DNA from 3 places in the Paenibacillus sp. YAF4_2 genome. Region 2 is predicted to be linked to each of the others. Evidence: predicted binding sites of a transcription regulator. Region 2 holds the regulator's gene; each other region holds the start of a gene.
The links. Region 2 encodes LexA, which represses DNA repair genes until DNA is damaged. Its sites were predicted from a motif close to CGAACATATGTTCG; they were not measured.

Region 1 (6,596 bases), on a different contig from region 2:
AAGCTGGTATTGATCGTCAGGTACCAGCTTAGATAACGTAACGCCCAGCTTGCGGACGGGGAGACGATCCCAATGCGCGTAAAATAACGTCCGGGCCGCAGCGAATACTTCCTTCGTAATATTAGTCGGATCAGGCACCGTCATTTGACGGAAAAAGCCGGTCGGCCGATCGAAATCCGCCCCTTGCGCACCTGCTGCAACAACGCAGCCCATATAACCCTTCGCGCGGCTGCGGCGGCATACTTCCTCGCTTAATTCCAGCAGGATGATGTCGATTTCCTGCGGCTTACTGTAATCACGGGGCAGGGTCATCTGATGACCAACAGCTTGCTGCGCGTCGTGCGTGCTGGGTTTTACCGGACTTGGGTCAATGCCATTGGCCGTCTGCCAAAACAACTCCGCTTGAATATCGCTGTTGCGGCCCATCCGCGCCCGCAGCTTGCGCTTGAAATCCGGAAGCGGGAGGCTGCCGAGATCTCCAATTGTGGAAATCCCCATCCGCTGAAAATGTGCGGTCATCCGCGAGCCAACGCCAAACATTTTGTTCACAGGAAGCGGCCACAAAAGTGATTCAACATCTGTTTTCGGGAGCGTGAATACGCCGGCTTCGTTCTTTTTCGCCCAAATGTCAGTGGCCATCTTGGCCAGAATCTTGTTGGAGCTGATGCCGACCCGCGCCCAAACGCCAGTGTAGAGCATGATTTTTGTCTGGATCTGCGTTGCAATCTCATCGGGCGTGCCGAAGTAAGATAAAGAACCGGTGACGTCCAGGAACTGCTCGTCGATGGAGAAGGGCTCCACCAAATCGGTAAACGAGCGGAAGATGTCGGTAATCATAAGCGAGACTTCGATGTAAGCCTGCATGCGTGGTCTAATAATGACAAGATGCGGACACTTGCCAAGCGCCTCGCCAAGGGTCTCGGCAGTCGTGACGCCGTACTGCTTCGCAAGCGGACAAGCAGCCAAAATAATGCCCGAACGCCGCGAAGGATCGCCGGCCACAACGACCGGATCGTTCTTATATTCGGGATGAGCGGCCTTCTCGACGGACGCGTAGAACGACTGGCAGTCAATCAGCATAATGACACGTTCCATAATCCCCACTCCAATACAAATACGAAAGTATGTTCGTATCTTATTATATACCGAATGTATGTTCGCTATGCAAGGGATATTTGGAGGTAATTTCAAACAGTTGGGTGTGTGGGTGGTGTTGTGGTGGTGGTTGTGTTGTGTGTAGTACGTACAACAAACAAACAAGAAGAGTAATCGGCGCTGCAGCATGCATGTAGTGTTAGTGTAGTAAACAACAACACAACGACGAATATCGATTCTAGTCTGAATTCTTGTTTGTGCGCTAATTTCAAGAAGGAAATCCCAGAGGTAAAAGATCTGAAAGCTAGAAATTATGGCAGTAATGCGGTTGTTGATGTGGTCCTGTCAATCGATAAAACCCTTGATTTTTATGAAGCACATGAAGTAGCTACAGAGGTGGAATTGAAAAAACTTCAGAAGTATTAGAAGTACATGTGCATTATGAGCCAGCGAAATAATTGTGGCGTTGCACCTCAAATTGAGGTGGTAATGCAAAGAGAAGATTTCTACTTGTGGCATTAGTAAAAGCATTAGAGGTATAAAGCTAAAGGGAGAGGATAGTTGAATAAAGATTATTACAGCTGGTCATCCGATCGGCTGCTTTTTTCATTAGCGCAAGGCGTCAATAACTGCCTGTTTTATTTATTTCCCAGTCCAAATTCAATCTTATGCATAGTTTATTCTAATGCATTGAGTGACGTGGAAGGATGAGGGAAACGTGAAACAAAAGCACAAATGGAAGAATAATGCACATATGAAGAAAAAAACGAAACAAGAGGAGCTGCAACCCACAGGACAAAAGCTTGATTCAAATATAAATGAGCTAGAATGGTTGGACGGGAAGGATGAATACAAAGTTAAGGAAACCCCTTCAAGAGGCTTTTTAAACGCCAGTTTGAAGTAATTACGGAGAATTGAGAGATCAATAAACAACATGAGAAGACTGTCGATAACAATGTATAATTAACCTTTCAAGATGGAGATAATATAGAAGTCAATTGTTCTGCCGAAGAACGTTGACGTGAAGATATGGACGGTAGACATATGTCTACCGTTTTTTCTTTGATGTTGGGTGCCAAGATGTTACCTTTGTCTTGTCTCAGCTAACGGGAGGTTAGTGAGATCAATTTATCAGGAGCAGGCGCCGCGGCGACCTGCTCCTGTTCGCTAAACTATTCTTACGAATAGCTTTTCAATAGTAATTCTTGTTAACTCTCTTTTTCCGCAGAATCCAACAATGCCATCTTGTTTGCCAGCATCCGTGCCAGATGTGTTTGAACTTGCTCCAATTCATCTTTTTTTCTTTCGATCTCCTGCATCTTTTGACTAAGAAGCTCAATTTTCTTTGAAAGGGGAAGATCATTTACCTCATAAGCTTGGATCACTTCTTTGAGTTCCGCTAACGTAAATCCTACGGCTTGAACCTTTTTCATCATCAGAAGATGATCGACTGCCACTTCGTAATAGTCGCGATAATTGTTTTCTTCCCGTCGAACATGGCGGGCATCCAGAAGTCCTTCTTTTTCATAAAAGCGAATGGCAGGCGGCGTTAAACCGGTCCTTTGTGCCAATACTTGGATTTTCATAAAAATCTCCTCAAAATGGTCTTGACCTTCAAGTAAACTTTATAGTTTATACTCTAAACGTCGAGCGACACTATGTCAAAGCATAATAAAAGATTTAGACGAAAAACTCGGAAAGAAGGAGACACATGATGAGTACGATTCGCGCAATTGTTGTTGATCCCGCTGTACAAGGACGTCTAAAAGTCGACGAAGTAGAGGCCCCCCATCCAGCCTCGTCGGAAGCATTGGTTCGCGTTTATGCGATCTCGCTCAATCTTGGCGAGGTGCGCACTACAATAAGAGCAAATGCAGGGTGGCGCCCGGGGTGGGACCTATCCGGTGTAGTAGAACAGTCGGCTGCCGATGGATCGGGGCCTCCAGTCGGGGCCAGAGTCTTCGGAATGGTTCATTCAGGTTCATGGGCGGAACTTGTCGTCGTTCCAACGAATTTCTTATTAGAAATTCCCGAAAATGTTACTTTTGCTCAGGCTGCAACTTTGCCCGTGGCTGGACTCACTGCTTTATTTGCATTGGAGAGAGGCGGCGTTCTTCTTCATCGAAAGGTGTTAGTTACTGGGGCATCCGGCGGTGTGGGCCATTTTGCTTGCCAGCTGGCAAAGGAAGCAGGCGCTATAGTTACCGCACTTGTGCGACGCGAAGAGCGTGTGGCTTGTCTTCAAGAGATAGGGGTACACAAGGTAGTTGTTGGAGAAGACGTTGTTGCAGCTCAATCGTTCGGTCCTTATGACGTTATCATCGATACGTTGGGTGGCAAATCGTTAAACATCGTTTCGACATTTCTTGTAAAAGGTGGCAGCTGTATTAACGTTGGAGCTGCAACAGAACCGGAAATGACGCTCCAGGCTAGACTTGACTCGGTTCCGGACGGAGTGCTCGTTCTTGATGGAATGCCATCAGAAGGTGTGTCAAAAGATCTTGGACGATTAGCTCAAATGGTTGCCGAGGGATTATTGCATCCGCAAATCGGTCTGGAGGCACCATGGACCGAAATTGCTGAGGTTACCAAGAGCCTTTTGAACCGACGAGTTGTTGGTAAAGCGGTGCTATCTGTCTTTTGATGATACGTCTCAAAGTTCGTTTATAAGATAGGTGGATGTATGGCTTGGACCGCTTCCGTTCAATCGGTTGCTCATTTTTGGTATAACGATTAGAGCTTGATGCTCAAAAAGCATGATGCTCAAAAAGAATACAGGACTACGCAAAGGCTGTCTTAGAAATAATCAAATCAATTTACCCAACTTCTCTTGAACAGATTTGCGATATTAAATGTAATATGGCATGCGGTTGAAGATGGAATCATTCGAGACTATACGGGGTTTTTCGACATACTAGAGGTGTTTCATTGGGATCAGTTCGGCATGGTTGGCATGTTCGTTTACCAGTTCGGAGCTTATATGATGCTCATGTCGTTGCTAACCCTGCTGTTCTCGGGCTTGCGGCATGTTATGGGATGGATCATTTGGTGCGTGCTGATTGCCGCCATTTCGATTGGTACCGCGCTGCCTGCTTTCCGCCCAGAGGTAGTAGACGGATTTAAGGTGCTGCTGTATAACGATTCACTGCTGAAGGGATTCCTACTCACAATCTCTTTTGCCCTCGTATTCTCGATCGGTGGCTGGTTGTTTACACGTAGGCGGTTCATTTGATTTTTATAAAAGTAGAAGGTGAAGAACGAATGAAAGAAAAAGATAAAAAAAATCAAACTTGGTTCTTATTGTATTCGTCTACTATGTAATCACTTCAATTGCATCACTGGCGTTAGGACTCATACAAACTAATACGAGTATTCCCGAGGTAGTCATCCAGTTGACACAGTTTGGACCGACAATAGGTGTTGTAGTTGTTATGCTGTTATTTAACGGCAAGAAACGTATTCCTATTTCACTCGGACTTAGCTTCCGATCTTTGGTCCTGCGTCGATTACTGGCAGTATGCGTATTGGTAATTGCTATATTCTCCGTATCAATTGTTGCTTATAAAATATTTGGACATCAAGTAGACTACACTCCTCCCTCTACTCTATCGCATCCGTTCTGGCTAATTATCATCGCGCAATTTATTGGTGCTGCTGGAGAAGAGTTTGGGTGGCGGTGTTTTCTACAGCCCTTATTCCAGACGAAGCTAGGCGTACTTCCTAGTTCCATACTGGTGGGTCTATTATGGGGGGCTGGCATAATGTTTACTCTGAGGGATTGTTGTTTGCCGTCTCATTTATAATGATGGCTGTCTCTCTCTCTGTTATTGTTGGGGAACTACTACGAGACTCAGGGGGTAACAACCTCGTAATAGCATCAGTATTTCATGCTCTGATTAATTTGGGACTACTCTTATTGTTTAATGAAGAAAGCGGCAATTCTTCTGCTATGGCAATCATAAGCATTGCTAGTCTGGCAGCTGCATTGGCCGTAATTGCGATTTCTATGAAGCAAAGAAGAGAAATTCTGAAATTATCAAAAAATTTACTACAATTGTGAATGCTGAAAAATGCCAATATAAGCATCAAACATGTGGAGAAGATCTCGAGGCCACGTATCCCGTTACTAGTTCCACGTTACCGTTTCCTCTGTTGATTACGTTGATATCCAATGTATATTCGCTAAAGAAAAGCACCTGTAGAAGGTGCTTTTAATTTCGCCTTTAAAGTGTTACGGAGAACCGTATCACAAATAGGGTGAATCTCTATGTTGAAATTACGATTCGAATTTAACCCCAGTCACATAAGCGCTTAGGCCACCGATAGGAATCGGTGACCTCATAATACGAACAGGCAGGATAGTGTAATCCCTCCTTATAGACAATCACCTATTCTACATAGCTTCCGATGAACTTCTTGATTTCTGGGATGTTTCGGTCCATCGCATGATCTTTAATAGCAACTAGCAGTTGCTTCAGGGCATCCTCAGTGATGGATGATTTTTTGTGCTTATGATAAAATAAATAGATTTAATTTCTATTAGGGGGGACGAATTTGATTAGTTTAGGAACATTAATTGCTTTTGGAATTGTATCACTTGGAATGGTTTGTTCTCCCGGACCCAATATGATCTACCTTATCTCGCGTTCGATTTCACAAGGGCGAAAGGCGGGTATTATATCTTTAATGGGGGTTGTGCTCGGCTTTGTTGTTTATCTTATTGCCTCTATGCTTGGTCTGATAGCGATATTTAATACCGTACCGGTAATTTATACGGCAATGAAGTGGGCGGGAGCTGCATATTTACTTTGGCTCGCATGGAAGTCGAATAAGTCTGGTTCCGCTTCAATACTGGCACCAGTCGCTCTCACGATTGAAAAGCCACATAAATTGTTTCTGATGGGTTTTATAACTAATTTGCTTAATCCAAAGATCGCCGTATTGTATATTTCACTTTTGCCACAATTTGAGAATCCTAAAAGAGGCTCTTTGCTGTCACAAAGCGCGATTTTGGGCTTGACGCAAATCTTAATCAGCTTTGCGGTGAATCTCCTTATTGTTCTTACGGCAAGCAGGATTGCTAGTTGGTTAGGTAAACGCCCGACATGGCTTAAGGCACAGCGGTGGATCATGTCCGGCGTATTGACAGGACTTGCTGTTAAGCTGGCTGTCCAGCGTCGGTAAATACCATGATATTATTACGCTAACTGGGAACTATAGTTCAATCAATAAGGCTGTAGCAGATCAGAGGATCTGCTGCAGCCTTTGTTGAAGTAAAGGGCAGTAGAGTTTAATTAGTGACCAGTGCAAGTAAGAACGGCAGTTCTATTAAATCTCGCACAACTAAGAAACCTGTAAAAACCCGTATTAGCACTTCCGTTAAACCGGTTAAACGTAATAAATAATTTCCAGTGATGCACATCCTATGCTTGTCCTATAAAAATCAAAGTGGCCGGTAGAACATCCTGCCGGCCTTTCAAGTTTTTCTCACGTTACATATT
Region 2 (6,596 bases):
GACCAGTCGCACAGTTCAGACCGATCGAGACCGGCTTCAAATGCTCAAGTGAAATATAGAAAGACTCAATGGATTGACCCGCAAGGGTTGTTCCCATTGGTTCAATTGTGCCGGAGATCATAATCGGAAGCTCACGCTTAAGTTCCTCGAACGCTTTCCGGATACCAATACTGCCTGCTTTCACATTCAGCGTATCTTGCGATGTTTCAAGTAAAATGGCATCAACATTGCCTTCAATAAGCGCAAGTGTCTGTTCATAATAGCTGTCAACTAGCTCATCAAATGTAACACCGCCTGTTACCGACAGCGTTTTCGTTGTTGGACCTAGCGCTCCGGCTACATACCGGGGGCGGTCAGGTGTCGAGAATTTATCCGCTGCATCTCTTGCAAGCTTTGCCGCTGCAAGGTTAATCTCACGGGCTTTTTCCGGGATATCGTATTCCGCAAGTACGACGCTTGTCGCACCAAACGTATTCGTTTCCAAAATATCTGCTCCTGCCTCCAGATATTTCTCATGGATCATCGATATTACATCCGGACGCGTCAATACGAGCATTTCATTACAGCCATCCAGCTCTTCTCCGCCGAAATCATCAGCAACTAGATCTGCCTGCTGAATCATCGTTCCCATCGCTCCGTCAAGGATGAGGATGCGTTGCTGCATCAATTCTTGCATGGTCGGTTTCAACAAATTTCGTACACCCTTCCTCCGAAAATCATTAACAAATAGTGTAACAGAATAGCCGCTCGCTGAAAAGGCAATCCATCGACATTTGACTACATTTGCTTTATAATTGGGCTTATCAGTTAATTTCTATAGGGAAAGAGGGATTGAGAATGGCTGAAATTCGCATTCGCAATACAAATGAGCGTATTTCTGGTGAGCAGAACGTTCGTGAGTTTTTAGAAAATCAAGAAGTTTTGTATGAACATTGGGACGCTACTAAGCTGCCTGCACCACTTAAAGAGAAGTTTATTCTCTCCGATGAAGAGAAAGCAGAAGTCTTGTCTACCTTTAACGATGAGATTACAGATCTCGCCGCTCGTCGCGGTTATAAAACATGGGACATCATCACGTTGTCCGATGCTACTCCTAACCTGGATGAACTGCTGAAAAAATTCGAATCCGTACACACACATACGGAAGATGAAGTACGTGCCATTACAGCTGGTAAAGGCATCTTCGTTATCAAAGGTACAGAAGAAGTTGGTTACTTCGACGTTGAGCTTGAAGCTGGCGACGTTATTTCCGTACCAGAGAGAATCCCTCACTTCTTTACATTGATGGACAATCGCCAAATCGTAGCGGTACGTCTGTTCATCGAAACAGAAGGCTGGATTGCACATCCATTCGAAGACCCTGCATTCGTAAAATAAGAAAACCTATATCGAAGTCATTCGATGATGAGCGACCGCGTTTAACGGTTGGTTTTATCGCCAAATAGAATTTCAAATTATATTATCTCAGAAATTTATAAATTCCAATGTGGAAATCATTCGATTGTGGAAATCAAAAAGCCCCTCGCACCATCATCAGATGGCTCTAGGGGCTTTGTCTTGTCCATTATTGCTCCAGCAACAGCAGAAGCTCTTCCAAATGAGCGATTTCATGCGATGGGATGATGTCATCATTGCGGACAGCACTATGACGATTCACCCAAACAGATGTCATACCAATGGTGTTAGCTCCGAGAATATCGGTCGTCAGTTTGTCGCCAACCATGATGCCGTGTTCCGGTTCAATGCCCAAGCGTTCCAATGCATGACGGAAGATCGATGCAGCGGGCTTACCTTCCCCGAATTCTCCCGAAATAATAATGTGATCGAAATAAGGAGCAAGCTCAGGAACTCCTGCCAGCTTCTCACGCTGCAGGTCTGGCGAACCATTCGTCAGCAGGAGCAGCTTGTACTTGCCTTTTAGTGCATCAAGCACACGGAAGGTTTCATCATATACGATAGGACGGCTGCGGCGTTCTGCAGGGAATTGTTCAGCAAGCTTAGCACCGAGCACTTCATCCTCTACACCAAGCGCACGCAGGCCGCGAGTCCAAGCATCTTTACGATAATCAGGAGCAAGCTTCTCCAGATTACGGAACTCCTCTTGCTCTCCTTCGCGGAAGTTAGCCCATAGTCCTTCGAAAGGATTAATCCCAATCATTTTCGTGAACGGGAACGTTTCATAGGATTCATACAACGCACGAGCTTCTCTGCGCACGGATTCTTCCAATTGCTCAGGATCCACGCCAGCAGCTTCAGCGCCAGCTTTACATGTTGTTTCAAATGCTTCTTTTACACTGCGGTCATCCCACAGCAAAGTATCATCAAGATCAAATAAAACGGCTTGCTTCCCCATAATTCGCATAACTCTCCTACTCTGCTTCTATTTTTCTTCAAAAGGCAAATTGTGTATTTTAGCAAAATCCTTTAATTTAGCGCTGATTTCATCCGTAGGATAACGATTCAGCAAACGCGAGAATACCCAATTAGCACCTTTTTGCTGCATGATGATAATTGCACCCTTTTGTACGCTGATTCCTTTAATATTTGACACTGGAAGCTGCTTATCGCCAGTCATTTTGCGGGTTTGGATATAATCCTTACCAATCGAGATATACGGACGGCGCAATAAGAAGACCAATGCCAGTAATAAATAACAGCCAATCGTTACCCATAACATCGTTGATGGCTCAAAATCAGGAGCAGAAGTTACCATAAAGGTATACATACCGATCATCAATACGAGCACGATTGGAAATATGTAGTTACGGCCGGTAAAGCGATCCGTTTTGGGTTTTCCAGATGATGTAGTACCAATCTGTGAAACACCATGCTTTTTACGCGCTTTATTAATTTGGTTCGTATTTTTGCGCACTTTGCGCTCCCACGTACGTGACAAGCCAATTCCTCCTAGTGTATATTGCAGGGCGCCGTTCATGGAACGGCGCCAGTGCTAACTATATAAAATCCAGACCAACTTAATGGGTTACACCCTTTTGCTCGTCGTCGTCCACAATTTCAATCGTATCCAACTGCTGTCGGAAATTTCTTTTGAAATTATCCAAATATTGTTGACGCAATACGGCACGTTCAGCAATTTCCTCTTCAGTTAAACCCACTGTTTTATTTTTACGGGATAATTCATTAATACGCGCGATGATTTCTTCCACTGCCTTCACCTCATTTGTACAATACTCATCTCTTCTTACCTATTTTGACTTTTTACGCGAGCAATTGTCAAGGTAATGATATAAGAATAGACAAATGGACAGGGAATAAAACGCACATCCTGTGCGCTACTCCCTGTCCATCTTCATAAATAGGTTATTGAGGAATAATTATGATTTGTCCTGGCCTTAGTTCAACGGTACTTAAATGGTTACGTTCTTTGATCTTATAGATGTACTGTCTAATATCCTTGGAACCATCCAGATAACGGTCTGCAATACCCCAGAGTGTATCACCTGCCGTAACAACTACAGTCTCCTCATTCAAGGCTGCTGCTTCTATATGATCGGATGAAGCGTTCGTACGCATCATTAGGAAACTAGTAAAGAGAAGGACAAACACCGCTGCACTTACTACAAGTTTAAAAGCATGACGAGTAACAATATTGCTCCGCGATTTGAAAGATTTAACCGCATCTTCCTTATGGATACTTTTATAAAAAGCTGGATTCATCATCATTATTATCGCTCCCCGAACGTTTGTTCTGTTTTCTTCTGTTCTTAGAATAACACGAACAAATGTTTGTAGTCAACAAAAATGCGAACTTTTGTTTTTAGGAACTTATGTTTGTACGAACTCCGGTTCTATGTTATAATTTTCTTCAAATATATTAATGGAGTGATTTCAGTGTCTAAGATTTCGAACCGCCAACAGTCGATTCTTGAATTTATAAAGAATGAGGTTCGGGACAAAGGATACCCGCCTTCTGTTCGCGAAATCGGCGAAGCGGTTGGCCTGGCATCAAGCTCCACCGTACACGGGCATCTGGATCGGTTAGAGAAGAAAGGCCTTATTAGACGCGATCCTACTAAACCCCGGGCGATCGAAATTTTAGATCAAGACGGTGTTGACGGTATCATCCTCCCCGCTGTAGCACAAGTACCAATCGTCGGCAAGGTAACGGCAGGCGTGCCGATTACTGCGACTGAGAATATTGAAGATTATTTCCCATTAGCCGCTCATTTCGTCGGAAATGATCAAGTATTTATCTTGAATGTCATTGGCGAGAGCATGATTGAAGCTGGTATACATAACGGTGATCTTGTCATCGTACGCCAGCAGCAAACGGCGAACAACGGTGATATCGTTGTAGCAATGACGGAAGATGACGAAGCGACTGTAAAGACTTTTTACAAAGAGAAAGACCATATTCGCCTTCAACCGGAGAACTCCACAATGGAGCCCATCCGCTTGAACACAGTAACGATTCTCGGTAAAGTGGTTGGGTTGTTCCGTGACTTCCACTAATAACTAACAAAAAGAGGCTGTTCCCGCTGATCCGATTGCTTCATTCGGATAGTGAGAACAGCCTCTTTTTTTGATTTGGATTATAATAGAAAATTTCAACATTACCCAACTACCTTTATATGGTATTATTTCTGTGATGGAATTAGATCTCCTGACCGAGAGGTGACTGCGATTGAAGAAGCGATTAATGAAATCAGAATTCAATAGATCGATATCTGGGGTATGCGGCGGGATCGCCAATTATTTTGAACTATCCGCTTTGTTCGTAAGAGTTATATTCCTCATTTTTATCCCCGCCAATCTAATTATCTATATGATCCTGGCTAACATTATTCCTGATCCTCCCTCTTCTTTATATAAAAAATAACACCCTCGACGCTACGTCGAGGGTGTTTTACATCATAATAGAAATCCTAATAATCCTAGTACAGCGTCAGATACTGATCGCGTTCCCATTGATGAACTTGTGTTTTGTACATGTCCCACTCGATTTCTTTCAATTCGTAGAAGTGAGCCAGAGCGTGCTCGCCAAGTGCTTCGCAGACCACGTCGCTGCGGAGCATTTCGTCGAGAGCTTCCTTCAGATCGGATGGAAGGCTTGGCACACCAGATTCCAGACGCTCTTCTTCCGTCATGATGTAGATGTTGCGATCTACTGGTGCTGGAAGCGGAGTTTTATTCTTAATACCGTCAAGGCCAGCTTTCAACATAACGGCAAGTGCCAGGTATGGGTTAGCAGCTGGATCTGGGTTACGTACCTCGATACGTGTGCTGAGGCCACGGGATGCCGGGATACGGATCATCGGCGAACGGTTACTTGCTGACCAAGCTACATAACAAGGTGCCTCATAACCAGGAACCATCCGTTTGTAGGAATTGATCGTTGGGTTCGTAATAGCTGCCATTGCACGTGCATGCTCCAGAATACCGGCCATGTAGTAACGTGCAGTTTGGCTAAGGCCAAGACGATCTTTCTCATCATAGAACATGTTTGTACTGCCTTGGAACAATGATTGGTGGCAGTGCATACCAGAACCGTTCACGCCAAACAATGGTTTTGGCATAAAGGTTGCATGAAGGCCATGTTGTCTCGCAATTGTCTTAACAACAAGCTTGAATGTTTGAATCTGGTCAGCCGCTTTAATAGCATCTGCATATTTAAAGTCGATTTCGTGCTGGCCTGGAGCTACCTCATGATGAGAAGCTTCAATCTCGAAGCCCATCTCTTCAAGTGTAAGTACGATCTCGCGACGGCAGTTCTCGCCCATATCCATTGGTGCAAGGTCAAAGTAACCACCTTGGTCGTTCAATTCTGTTGTAGGCTCACCGCGGTCATCGGTTTTGAACAGGAAAAATTCCGGTTCAGGACCTACGTTCATCGCTGTAAAGCCCATCTCTTCTGCTTCAAGCAGGGAGCGTTTCAGAATACCACGCGGGTCACCTGCAAATGGTGTGCCATCAGGCATATAGATATCACAGATCAGACGAGCAACGCGATCTTGTGCAACCCAAGGGAATACAACCCAAGTATCCAAATCAGGGTATAAGTACATGTCAGATTCTTCGATACGAACGTAACCTTCGATGGAAGATCCGTCAAACATCATTTTATTGTCCAGTGCTTTATCGAGCTGGCTTACTGGAATTTCCACGTTCTTGATTGTACCAAGCAAATCGGTAAATTGAAGACGGATAAATCGAACGTTCTGTTCCTCTGCAATGCGTTTAATATCCTCTTTCGTGTAACTCACACCGTTCATCTCCTTTTGCTGGTTCGTAAATTAGTAAGACTTAGATTATCGCTTGTTTAAGAAACGCGACAACTGACCTTGAATAAGGGATGCTTGGCCAGGACGTTTCTCGAGCAATTGCTGCTTCAGCAAGCGATGCAGCTGCGCATCGGACAGCTCCTTACGCTTCACTTCTGATTGCTCGCTTACGATTGTAGCGTCGTCCGATTCTTTTGAAACCGGATTCATGACTTGCTTAATGCCAGCAATGTTAACGCCTTTTTCAATCAATGCTTTAATTTCTAACAGACGCTCGACGTCATTAAAAGAGAACAGACGCTGGTTGCCGGCGGTTCTTGCCGGTACAATCAATTCATGCTGTTCGTAATAACG
Region 3 (6,596 bases), on a different contig from region 2:
GCCCTTCGCTGACGCTCCACGCGGCGGTTGAAGGGCTTTCGAACGATGATGCTTTCGTGTTTTGACACAGGAAATGGCATGTATTATACTAGTTGATAGCTTTTGGAAACGATCCGGGGGACATATAAATGACAGTACAAGCAATCATGCATCATAGCAGGAACAAGGCTAAACGCAATTCGGATTTGACCGGGGGTGTATACTAATGAACCTGGCGAATAGGATAACGCTGGCTAGAATTATTTTAGTGCCGATCATTATGGTATTTCTGCTCGTCAATATTGATATTAAGCCGCTTGAGTTCGGCGACGATTACTCCATTACATACAATCAGATCATAGCGGCTATCATCTTTATCATAGCGGCAAGTACTGATGGGCTCGATGGCTACATCGCACGTAAGAACAAGATCGTAACGAACCTTGGGAAACTTCTTGATCCGCTTGCAGACAAACTGCTTGTTGCAGCTGTCTTGATCTCACTTGTGCAGATGGACAAGTTAGCGGCATGGATGGCGATCGTTATTATCAGTCGTGAATTTGCGGTAACAGGTTTGCGTCAGATTGCTCTTCTTGATGGCAGTGTTATGGCTGCGAGCACTTGGGGCAAATGGAAGACAGCCGTTCAAATTACGATGATTATTTCGCTCTTGCTCAACAACTTTCCGTTCTCGTTCATCGATTTTCCGTTTGACGAGATCATTAGCTGGCTGGCCGTTCTGATTACGGTGTATTCCGGCTTTGATTATTTCTTCAAGAATAAACATTTGATTCCTGTGCAATAAACATAAGTAACAATAAAGCATCTTTCCTGAAGAGGAGAGGTGCTTTTGCTTCCTAATGCTAAAAATCAAGGGGGAAATCGAGTGAAAGCGGAAATTATTGCAGTTGGTACGGAGCTGCTGCTTGGTCAGATTGTAAATACAAACGCACAGTACTTGTCAAGAAAGCTTGCCACGTTTGGCATTGATGTTTACTTTCAAACGGTAGTTGGCGATAATTCAGCCCGCATTCGTCAAGCAATTGAGATTGCGCGTGAACGTGCAGATTTGCTCGTCTTTACCGGCGGTATTGGTCCTACACAGGATGACTTGACGAAGGATGTGCTCGCGGCTTATTTAAATAGGAGTCTTTCTATCCACCAGCCGTCCATGGATAAGATCGAGCACATGTTCAGCTCCCGAGGCATTCATATGGTGGAGAGCAATAGGCGGCAAGCGTTGATGATTGATGGCAGCGTACCGATCGATAATGAAGCGGGACTCGCTGTTGGGAATGGGCTTTCTGAAGAGGGGACACATTATTTGATGCTTCCTGGTCCGCCGCGTGAAATGAAGCCTATGATGGAAGGTCCTGGTGCGGAATGGCTGCGATCTATCCTTAGTACGGAAGAGCCGCTGTATTCACGGGTTCTTATGTTTGCAGGTATTGGCGAATCTACGCTTGAAGCAAAGCTTATTGATCTTATCGAAGCACAATCTGATCCTACCATTGCCCCTTATGCAAAGGAGGGCGAAGTTGCGATCCGTGTGTCAACAAAAGCGGCTAATGAAACAGATGCAACGGCGAAGCTTGATAAAACCACTGCAGATATCATGCAGCGTGTAGGTCAACACTTATATGCACGAGAAGAAATTACATTAGAAGAACAGATTGTTCAGCTGCTTCGGGCTTCCAGAAGAAAGCTTTCGACTGCGGAAAGTATAAGCGGGGGGCTGCTAGCGGAGCTAATTACCGGCATTCCAGGCAGCAGCGGCGAATATTCAGGTGGTGTCGTGACCTATACAAACGAAATGAAGCATAAGCTTCTTGGCATTCCAATGGCCCAACTAGAGGGTGATGGAGCACCTGGTGCAATCAGTGAGTCGACTGCTGCGATGATGGCTGAGCGAGTACGCCAGATTGGTGATTCGGATTTTGGTGTATCCTTAACGGGTGTTGCTGGTCCGGCTCAAGCAGAAGGCCATCCGGTAGGGCTTGTCTACTATGCGGTTGCAGAGCGGGGGAAGCCGACGTCGGTCTTTACCGGTCATTTCTCGGGAACTCGATCGATTATCCGTATTCGAGCTGTTAAAGCTGCCTTATATCAATTATGGCTTAAACTAGGCGAATAATAATTTGTCGGATTAACGCGAAAAAGCTTGCGGGATTGTACCAGTTCCGTTATAATTGTCAGTATACGGAAGAACCGTGGCGAAGATTACTTTGCTGCGGTTTTTTTATGTCTATTTTTAAAAGTCACTTAAGATGGGGTATCACCATAGGAATGAAAGGACGTGGAAATAAAAAGACGAATGTATGTTCGAAAAAAAGCTTGGCTTTTGACTAGAAACAAGGTATCATACAATTATAAATGAATGAAGGATGTGAGTGGCTTGTCGGATCGTCGTGCTGCTTTAGAGATGGCTTTACGTCAAATTGAGAAACAATTTGGTAAAGGTTCCATCATGAAATTAGGAGAATCCACACATATGCAAGTTGAAACCGTGCCGAGCGGTTCCCTTGCTTTAGATATTGCACTTGGAATTGGCGGTTTACCGAGAGGTCGTATTATCGAGGTTTATGGACCGGAATCCTCCGGTAAAACAACAGTTGCCCTTCACGCGATTGCGGAAGTACAACGTATTGGCGGACAAGCAGCGTTTATCGATGCCGAGCATGCGCTCGATCCATCGTACGCAAATAAGCTTGGCGTTAACATCGATGAGTTGCTGTTGTCTCAACCAGATACAGGAGAGCAAGCACTTGAAATTGCAGAAGCTCTTGTACGCAGCGGCGCTGTTGACATTATCGTTATCGACTCCGTTGCGGCTCTTGTACCAAAAGCAGAGATTGAAGGCGACATGGGTGATTCCCACGTTGGTCTGCAAGCACGTCTGATGTCACAAGCACTTCGTAAGTTGGGCGGCGCAATCAGCAAGTCGAAGACAATTGCAATCTTCATCAACCAATTGCGTGAGAAAGTCGGCGTTATGTTTGGTAACCCGGAGACAACGCCAGGCGGACGCGCACTCAAGTTCTATTCTTCCGTTCGTCTTGATGTCCGCCGTATTGAAACAATCAAACAAGGCAACGACATGGTTGGTAACCGTACGCGTATCAAAGTCGTTAAGAATAAAGTTGCTCCGCCATTTAAGCAAGCTGAGGTCGATATTATGTACGGTGAGGGCATTTCGAGAGAAGGTAGCCTTGTCGATATTGGCACAGAGATGGACATCGTTCAGAAGAGTGGAGCATGGTTCTCCTACAATGGTGATCGCTTAGGTCAAGGCCGCGAGAACGCGAAGCAGTTCTTGAAGGATCATCCGCAGATTGCTGCAGTAATCGAGAAGCAAATCCGTGAACAAAGCAACTTGTCTGCTTCGGCAGAGCCAGCTGACTTCTCGAAAGATGATGACGATGATTTCGATGAGTCGGAACTTGATGATTAATAATTCAACTTTCGCAGCTATGAATCCATACTGCGGAAGTTAAGTTAATAGCTTAGGAGCAACGCCGTCCCATTGAGGGCGGCGTTGCTCCTTTTTCGCCATAACGAACGGAGTGAGTCCTAAATGATTATCGAGATTTCATCGGTCGAACAGGACCGCAAGGAACGAAAGCGTTACAACATCTTCACGAATGGCATGGAAGAGCCGCTATTCTCGGTTCACGAGGATTTGTTAATTAAGCACCGATTATTTAAGGGTACGTCGCTCAGCACGGAGGAAATTACCGAGATAACGGAAGAAGATGATCGTTACAGGGCTTATGCGCTAGCTATTTACTATTTGGGGTTCAAAGCAAGGACTCGCAAAGAAATTGAGCAATATTTAATGCGCAAGGCGTTCGAGCCGGAGCCAATTGCTTATGCGCTTGAACGTTTAGAATCGGAGCATATTGTTGATGATGAAGAGTATGCGCGGCAATTTGCCAAGCAGCGTATCCGTTATAGTCAAAAAGGCCGCCGTTGGATTAAGCAGGAGCTGCAGCAGCGAGGAGTAACAAATCAAGCTGCGTCAGAAGCACTGGAAGCCATCGACCGGGATGATGAACTTGCGTCAGCGATTCATGCCGCAAAGAAGAAATGGCGCTCCCTTAAAGGAGAAAATAGAGAGAAACGTCAAAAACTCCTCTCCTTTTTAATGCGAAGAGGGTTTCCTTCGGATGTCGTCAAAGAGGCGGCAAAAGCAGCTATAGATGAAGCGGAAATGGAACAGGCAGATGACGATGATGGGCTTTTGCTTGACAATTGATTTTGCCAAAAGATAAAATAAAATTGTATTCCTTTTATATCAGATCAATTTTCCTTCCAAAAGTTGATTTGAAACGATTATTTTCGTCAATAAGTTTGAGAATGAATCGGTATGGAAACCGGCTAAAAACCTAATATCATCCCAAGCATTGCCTTGGTGAATGCAACGAGGAGGTGAACAAATGGACCCTATTTGGACGGTGTTGATCTGTCTCGTTGTTGGCGTTATTTTCTTTGGGATTGGTTATTTTATTCGCAAGTCGATTGCCGAGGCCAAAATTTCCAGCGCTGAGCAAGCTGCTGTTGTCATCGTAGAAAGTGCGAAGAAGGAAGCAGAAGCTCAGAAGAAAGAAACGGTGCTCGAAGCAAAAGATGAAATCCACAAACTCCGTACGGAGGCTGAAAAAGACATCCGAGAGCGGCGTAATGAGTCTTTGCGTCAAGAAAGACGTTTGCTCCAGAAAGAGGAGTCGCTGGATAAAAAGATAGAAGCACTCGAGCGCAAAGAAGAGTTAGTTGCCAACAAAGAGAAACGGATCGATGACACACAAGAACAAATTGATTCCATTTACAAGCAGCAGCTTAGTGAATTGGAGCGTATCTCCAGCTTGACTATGGAAGATGCGAAATCGATTATTTTGTCGAATGTGGAACAGGAAGTACGTCACGAAACAGCACAGATGATCAAAGAGATCGAGCAGCAAGCGAAAGAAGAAGCCGATCGTAAGGCGCGGGACATTATTTCACTCGCTATTCAACGTTGTGCGGCGGATCACGTAGCAGAGACGACTGTATCGGTCGTAACGCTGCCTAACGAAGAAATGAAAGGCCGCATAATTGGACGTGAGGGCCGTAATATCCGTGCACTCGAAACATTGACTGGTATCGATCTAATTATCGACGATACACCGGAAGCGGTCATTCTGTCAGGCTTTGACCCGATTAGACGTGAAATTGCTCGGACTTCACTTGAGAAGCTTGTTGCAGATGGTCGTATACATCCGGCTCGCATTGAAGAGATGGTCGAGAAGTCCCGTAAGGAAGTGGATGAGCGGATCCGTGAATACGGTGAGCAAGCTACTTTCGAGGTTGGGGTTCACGGTTTGCATCCTGACTTGATTAAAATTCTGGGACGTCTGAAGTATCGGACAAGCTACGGTCAGAACGTGCTGAAGCACTCGATGGAAGTTGCTTACTTGACAGGCCTTATGGCTGCAGAGCTTGGCGAGGATATTACTCTGGCTAAGCGCGCAGGCCTCCTGCACGATATCGGCAAGGCACTTGACCACGAGGTTGAGGGCTCACATGTTGAGATCGGCGTAGAACTGGCGAAGAAGTACAAAGAGCATCCTGTTGTTATCAACAGTATCGCTTCCCACCATGGAGATGTAGAAGCAACTTCTGTAATCGCGATGTTAGTAGGAGCAGCGGACGCATTGTCTGCCGCACGCCCTGGTGCACGTCGTGAAACGCTTGAAACGTACATTAAACGTCTGGAGAAGCTGGAAGACATTTCGGAGTCGTTCGACGGCGTAGAGAAGTCTTTCGCAATCCAAGCAGGACGCGAAGTCCGTGTTATGGTTCAGCCTGAAAAGATTGACGATACAGAAGCATTCCGACTTGCACGCGACATTACGAAGAAAATCGAGAGTGAACTCGATTATCCGGGACATATTAAAGTTACGGTTATTCGTGAGACCCGTGCAGTTGAATATGCGAAGTAACACAAGCAAATAGCAAGAACGAAAAGTGGCTGCTTGTCAGCCACTTTTTTTGCATAATAAAGGAGTGGCAGAGTGAACGTATTATTTATTGGTGATATCGTAGGAAGTGTAGGCCGTAAAGCCCTTAAGCAGGTGCTACCGGCACTTAAAAGTAAATATAATCCGCATATTATTATCGTAAACGGTGAGAATGCTGCAGCAGGTCGCGGTATTACACAGACCATTGCCCGTGAGTTTTTTGAATGGGGCGTTCATGGCATTACGATGGGTAATCATACCTGGGACAATAAGGATATCTTTGAATGGATAGATGAAGAACCACGCATTGTGCGGCCGGCTAACTTCCCGGAAGGGACTCCTGGCCAAGGTTATGCCTTAATCAAAGCCAACGGCAAGCAGTTAGCCATTATTAATTTACAGGGCAGGACATTCCTGCCGCCAATTGATTGCCCATTCCGGAAGGCAGAAGATCTAGTTACTCTGGCGAGAGAGAAGACCAACAATATTTTGGTTGATTTCCATGCCGAAGCTACCTCTGAGAAGATTGCTATGGGCTGGCATTTGGCTGGTCATGCCTCGATCGTAGTTGGTACCCATACACATGTACAGACGAATGATGACCGCATTCTGCCGGGCGGA

Region 1: a site for LexA is predicted at 1,147-1,160, ahead of AB4Y93_RS21660 (DNA polymerase IV). Genes of this name have one in related genera too.
Region 3: a site for LexA is predicted at 2,291-2,304, ahead of recA (recombinase RecA). Genes of this name have one in related genera too.

What each region holds. Positions count from the first base shown of each region.
Region 1 is NZ_JBFRCT010000009.1:307,570-314,165, forward strand. Features, by position in the region: gene AB4Y93_RS21660 (DNA polymerase IV) at 1-1,095, opposite strand, end outside; gene AB4Y93_RS21665 (cation transporter dimerization domain-containing protein) at 1,351-1,521, shown strand; gene AB4Y93_RS21670 (hypothetical protein) at 1,814-1,999, shown strand; gene AB4Y93_RS21675 (MerR family transcriptional regulator) at 2,304-2,681, opposite strand; gene AB4Y93_RS21680 (zinc-binding dehydrogenase) at 2,807-3,739, shown strand; gene AB4Y93_RS21685 (hypothetical protein) at 4,040-4,327, shown strand; gene AB4Y93_RS21690 (CPBP family intramembrane glutamic endopeptidase) at 4,527-4,898, shown strand; gene AB4Y93_RS21695 (hypothetical protein) at 4,841-5,155, shown strand; gene AB4Y93_RS21700 (LysE family translocator) at 5,650-6,279, shown strand.
Region 2 is NZ_JBFRCT010000015.1:38,023-44,618, forward strand. Features, by position in the region: gene metH (methionine synthase) at 1-691, opposite strand, end outside; gene AB4Y93_RS26510 (1,2-dihydroxy-3-keto-5-methylthiopentene dioxygenase) at 838-1,377, shown strand; gene AB4Y93_RS26515 (HAD family hydrolase) at 1,565-2,353, opposite strand; gene AB4Y93_RS26520 (hypothetical protein) at 2,381-2,896, opposite strand; gene AB4Y93_RS26525 (DUF896 domain-containing protein) at 2,976-3,167, opposite strand; gene AB4Y93_RS26530 (LysM peptidoglycan-binding domain-containing protein) at 3,322-3,684, opposite strand; gene lexA (transcriptional repressor LexA) at 3,853-4,473, shown strand; gene AB4Y93_RS26540 (PspC domain-containing protein) at 4,661-4,840, shown strand; gene glnA (type I glutamate--ammonia ligase) at 4,896-6,224, opposite strand; gene AB4Y93_RS26550 (MerR family transcriptional regulator) at 6,270-6,596, opposite strand, start outside.
Region 3 is NZ_JBFRCT010000001.1:718,697-725,292, reverse strand. Features, by position in the region: gene pgsA (CDP-diacylglycerol--glycerol-3-phosphate 3-phosphatidyltransferase) at 206-784, shown strand; gene AB4Y93_RS03655 (competence/damage-inducible protein A) at 866-2,113, shown strand; gene recA (recombinase RecA) at 2,375-3,430, shown strand; gene AB4Y93_RS03645 (regulatory protein RecX) at 3,554-4,234, shown strand; gene rny (ribonuclease Y) at 4,416-5,957, shown strand; gene AB4Y93_RS03635 (TIGR00282 family metallophosphoesterase) at 6,030-6,596, shown strand, end outside.